DNA from 2 places in the Micromonospora sp. NPDC000663 genome. Region 1 is predicted to be linked to the other one. Evidence: riboswitches for the same ligand, from Rfam matches in the RefSeq annotation. Region 1 holds a riboswitch; the other holds the start of a gene.
What was found. A riboswitch is a leader RNA that binds a small molecule or an ion and turns the genes downstream of it on or off. The one in region 1 is predicted to bind thiamine pyrophosphate.
Positions count from the first base shown of each region.

Region 2: linked by a shared signal. The riboswitch ahead of thiE (thiamine phosphate synthase) and the one ahead of ACFY1S_RS28230 (ECF transporter S component) in region 1 are both predicted to bind thiamine pyrophosphate.

Region 1 is NZ_JBIAYR010000015.1:15,987-18,367, reverse strand. Features, by position in the region: gene ACFY1S_RS28235 (ABC transporter ATP-binding protein) at 1-510, opposite strand, end outside; gene ACFY1S_RS28230 (ECF transporter S component) at 648-1,235, opposite strand; TPP riboswitch at 1,309-1,413, opposite strand; gene ACFY1S_RS28225 (alpha/beta fold hydrolase) at 1,488-2,318, shown strand; gene ACFY1S_RS28220 (sugar isomerase domain-containing protein) at 2,348-2,381, shown strand, end outside.
Region 2 is NZ_JBIAYR010000002.1:525,175-527,555, forward strand. Features, by position in the region: gene ACFY1S_RS11170 (ThuA domain-containing protein) at 1-846, opposite strand, end outside; TPP riboswitch at 1,140-1,249, shown strand; gene thiE (thiamine phosphate synthase) at 1,244-1,867, shown strand; gene thiO (glycine oxidase ThiO) at 1,864-2,381, shown strand, end outside.

The DNA of each region.
Region 1 (2,381 bases):
CGGGTCGAGGTTGGCTGTCGGCTCGTCGAGCAGCAGCAGGCCGGGCCGCAGGGCCAGCGCGCCGGCTAGGGCCAGGCGCTGCTGCTCACCGCCGGAGAGAGCTGCCGTGTTGCGATCCCGGCGGTACGGGAACCCGACCCGGCGCAGCGCCTCGTCGACGCGGGGCCAGATCTCGTCGGTGGGTACGCCCCGGTTCTCCAGCCCGAACGCCACGTCGTCGCCGCTGCGGGCCATCACCAGTTGCGTCTCCGGGTCCTGGAAGACGATACCTACGCGCTCCCGAGCCTTGCGGGGGTCGAGTCCGTCGATCTCGACGGTGCCCTCCTGCTCGCCGGAATCGTCGGGCAGCAGCCCGGCCAGCGCGCTGAGCAGCGTGCTCTTGCCGGCTCCGGAGGGACCGAGCAGCAGGACCCGTTCGCCGTCCTCGACCAGCAGGTCGACGCCGCGCAGGGCCCAGGCACGCCGCCCCGCGTGCCGCCACCCGAACCCGCGCAGCAGTACCCCGCCCACCAACCCCACCCCCCATCCCGTCCTTCACCCGGTGATCAAGAGGTTCGCGTCAGAAAACCGCGCCGCGGTGACGCGAACCTCTTGATCGACCCGCGCGGGCGCGTGGCCCTGTGCGGGCGCCGCCCTGTGCGGGCGTTTCAGATGAGGGCTCGTTCCTGGGCTACCGGGAAGCGGTCCAGGGCGCCGGTGTTGGCCAGGGCGCGGGTCAGCAGCCAGCCGCCGGCGCCCGCGATCACGGTGGCGCTGACGATGGTCAGCAGCGCGTACGGGATGCGGTAGTCGCCGAGCGCGTAGTCCACGTTCCAGACGAAGAAGTCGAACAGCGCGGCGCTCAGGCCGGTGAGCGCGCCGGCCAGTACGGCTGTCGGCAGGCGGAACGACCGGTACCGGAAGGCGGCGAACGCCAACTCGGCGCCGATGCCCTGCACGATGCCCTGCGGGATCACCGTGCCTGCCCACTGGCTGCCCAGCAGCGCGGAGAGGACCGCCGCCACGGTCTCGCAGTAGAGTGCGGCGCCGGGCTTGCGGATGACCAGGCCGCCGATGACTGCCGGCATCAGCCAGACTCCGTAGAGCAGGGTCTGCGCCGGCGGGAAGAAGGCGAACGCCCCCTCGGTGGCGCTCCAGACCAGGCCCCAGGCCCAGAAGATGACGCCGAAGGCCACCGCGATCACCGAGGCGACCACGATGTCGATGGTCCGCCAACGGTTTGTGGTGTTGTCCATGCTGTGCTCCCAGTTCACGAAAGAGAACCAGGCAAGACGCACGCCGCGTCCGGTGGCACCGGACGGCGGCGCGGCTGGAGGTCGACCGAACTCCCTGCGCTGGCATTACCCAGATCAGGTTCGAGGGTCTGCGGGCGTACCCGCACTCTCAGCGCTGTGCGCTCCCCTGTCGGATATGAAGTTGTCTCGCTGACGCTAGCACCGACCAGGCGTACCAGCCCAGCAGGGCGTCGGCTGGGTAGGGTGACGATCATGCGGGTAGATGCACGAGGTCTCACGTTCGAGGTACGCGCCGGTGGACCGCCGGCCGGTGAACCCGTCCTGCTGCTGCACGGCTTCCCCCAGCACAGCGGCGAGTGGGACGACGTCGTGCCGGCCCTGCACGCGGCCGGGCTGCGCACGTACGCGCTGGACCAGCGTGGCTACTCGCCTGGTGCCCGGCCGGAGGCGGTGCCCGCGTACCGGATCCCCGAACTGGTGGCCGACGTGGTGGCGGTGCTCGACGTGCTCGGTCTGGACGCCGTCCACCTGGTCGGTCACGACTGGGGCGCGGTCGTGGCCTGGGCGGTGGCCGCCGGGCATCCCGAGCGGGTCCGCACGCTCACGGCGGTGTCAGTGCCCCATCCCGCGGCGATGGCGCACGCCCTGCGTACCGACACGCAGCAGAAGGCGCGCTCGTCGTACATGGCGCTGTTCCGGATGCCGGGCAAGGCGGAGAAGGTGCTGCTGGCCCTCAACGCGACGGCCCTGCGCAAGATGCTCGGCGGCGTGGGGGACGCGTCCCGGGTGGCCCGTTACGCCGATCCGATGCGGGAGCCGGGCGCGCTCACCGCCGCCCTGAACTGGTACCGGGCGATGTCCGGCTCCGACCTGGCCGGCGTCGGTCCGGTAGGCGTGCCCACCACGTACGTGTGGAGCGACAGGGACGTCGCGATCGGCCGCGCCGCCGCTGACGCGTGTGCCGCCAACGTCACCGGCGACTACCGCTTCGTACAGCTGACCGGGGTGACCCACTGGATCCCGGACGCCGCCCCCGGCCCGCTCGCCGAGGCGATCCTGGCCCGGGCCGGCGGAACTGCCTGAGCTGGCCGCAACCGGACGACGGAGGACGCATGAGTGTGAGCGCCGAGGACTACCTGGCCGTGG
Region 2 (2,381 bases), on a different contig from region 1:
GCCGGCCGCCGTCTGGATGCCACCGAGCAGGTGCTTGAGGAACTCGGGCTCGGCGTACGACTCCCGGGTGTGTCCACCGCCTGTGTACCAGGATCGGCCGCCGTCGAAGTCCTGGCACCAGGCGGTCGGGTGGTCGGCGCCCATCGCGCCCGCGCCCGGGGTGTAGCTCTTCTCGTCCAGGCTGGCCAGCACGTGCACGTCCGGCCGGGGGTTGGTCTGGAAGTTGTACCACTCGTCGAACCGGGACCAGCGGTCCGGAAGTTCGGCGGTGGACGGGTGGGCGTGGTCCTCCACCTTGACCGTGGCCTGCTGGTTCTGCGGGTGGTTGGCGAAGTACGCGCCGACCAGGTCGCCGTACCAGGCCCAGCTGTACTCGGTGTCCGAGGCGGCGTGGATGCCGACGTAACCGCCGCCGGCCTTCACGTACCGCTCGAACGCCGCCTGCTGGTCGGCGTTGAGGACGTCACCGGTGGTGGAGAGCCAGATGACCGCCTTGTACTTCGCCAGGTTGGCGTCGGTGAATACCGCGCCGTCCTCGGAGTTGTCGACTGTGAATCCGTTGGCGGCGCCGAGCTGTTGGATGGCGGCGATGCCTGTCGGGATGGAGTCGTGCCGGAAGCCGGCGGTCTTGGAGAAGACGAGCACGGAGAAGGGGTCGGCGGCGGCGGCCTTCGGCGCCTTCGGCACCACCTGGGTCACCGGGGTCGCGGCTTGCGCGTCGCGCGGGGGGATCTGGGCGGCAGCGGGGGCCGCCTGCGCCGGGGACCCGAGCAGGGTCGTCGACGCGAGGGCCAGGGCGATGAGGGTCGCGGTGATGGGTTTTCGGGCACGACGAGAACGGGACACGCCGCCTCCAATGTCGCAGTGGACAGGAATACGCGGGGGCCGGCTCGCCGAAGACCGTCCCGGATGGAGCCGGTGGGGACGCCGTGCCAGGGCGTCCACGCCGGCATTTTGTCGAATCGCTGAACAAATTAATTCGGCTCGCTCGATGTCGGGCAAGATGCCGGCGGGTAACGGTTCTGCAACGGCGGGCGACATTCCGAACGGGACCGGGAGAAAGCACCCTGTCGATTTGGTGGTGCCCGGCCGCCGACCCCTCCCTTGGCAGGCCGGCGGATCTGTCGTACGGTGACACGCAAGTAACCCACGGGAGCCCGGTGTACCGGGCTGAGAGGGGGGCTGACAGCCCCCGACCGTCGAACCTGATCCGGATAATGCCGGCGCAGGGAGGAGCGTTGCCGTGCCGTCCCTTGGACGACTGCATCTGATCACCGACACCCGACCGGGGCGCGACCCCCTCGGCGTGGTCCGCGCCGCCCTCACTGCGGCCCGTGCCGAGCTGGTGGTGCAGGTCCGCGTCGAGGACTCCGCCACCGACCGCGAGGCGTACGAGCTGACCGGTGCGGTGTTGGCGCTCTGCACGCCGTACGGGGCGACCTGCCTGGTCAACGACCGCCTGCACGTGGCGCTCGCGGCAGGTGCCGCCGGTGGGCACGTCGGAGCCGACGACCTGCCGATCGGCGCCGCCCGCCTGGTGCTCGGCCCCACCGCGGTGCTCGGCGCCACAGCCCGGGCGCCGGGGACCGCGACCGGGGCGGTCACCGCCGGGGCCAGCTACCTGGGCGTCGGACCGTGTCACGCCACAAGCACCAAAGCGGGACTGCCCGACCCCATCGGCCCCGAGGGGGTACGCGCGGTCGCCGACGCGGTAGACGTCCCGGTCATCGCGATCGGCGGGGTGACCGCCGCCCGGGTGCCGGCGCTGCGCGCCGCCGGGGCGTACGGGGTGGCGGTGGTCGGTGCGATCTCCACCGCCGCCGACCCGGCCCGTGCCACCGCCGAGCTGCTGCGGGCACTGGCGTGACAGGCGACGGAGCAGCCGTCGACGTGGCGGTGGTGGGGGCCGGACCGATCGGACTGGCCGTCGCCTGGCGGTTGGCCGCCCGGGGGCTGCGGGTGGTGGTACACGATCCGGCCTCCGGGTCGGGGGCCTCGGCGGTGGCCGCCGGCATGCTCTCCCCGGTCGCCGAGGCGTACTTCGGTGAGCGGCAGCTGACCGGGCTGCTGCTGGCGTCCGCCGCGCGCTGGCCGGCGTTCGCCGCCGAGCTGACCGAGGCGAGCGGCGTCGAGTTCGGTTACCGGACCGAGGGCACCCTGATGGTCGGCCTGACCGGTGACGACCTGGCCGAGGCGCGGCGGCTCTGGGCGTACCAGCAGGGTCTGGGCCTGCCGGTGACCCCGCTGCTGCCCAGCGGTCTGCGCGACCGCGAGCCGGCGCTCGCGCCGAGGGTGCGCGGCGGGGCGCTCGCGCCCACCGACCACCAGGTCGATCCGCGGTTGCTGGTGCCGGCGCTGCGCACGGCCGCGCAGCGGGCCGG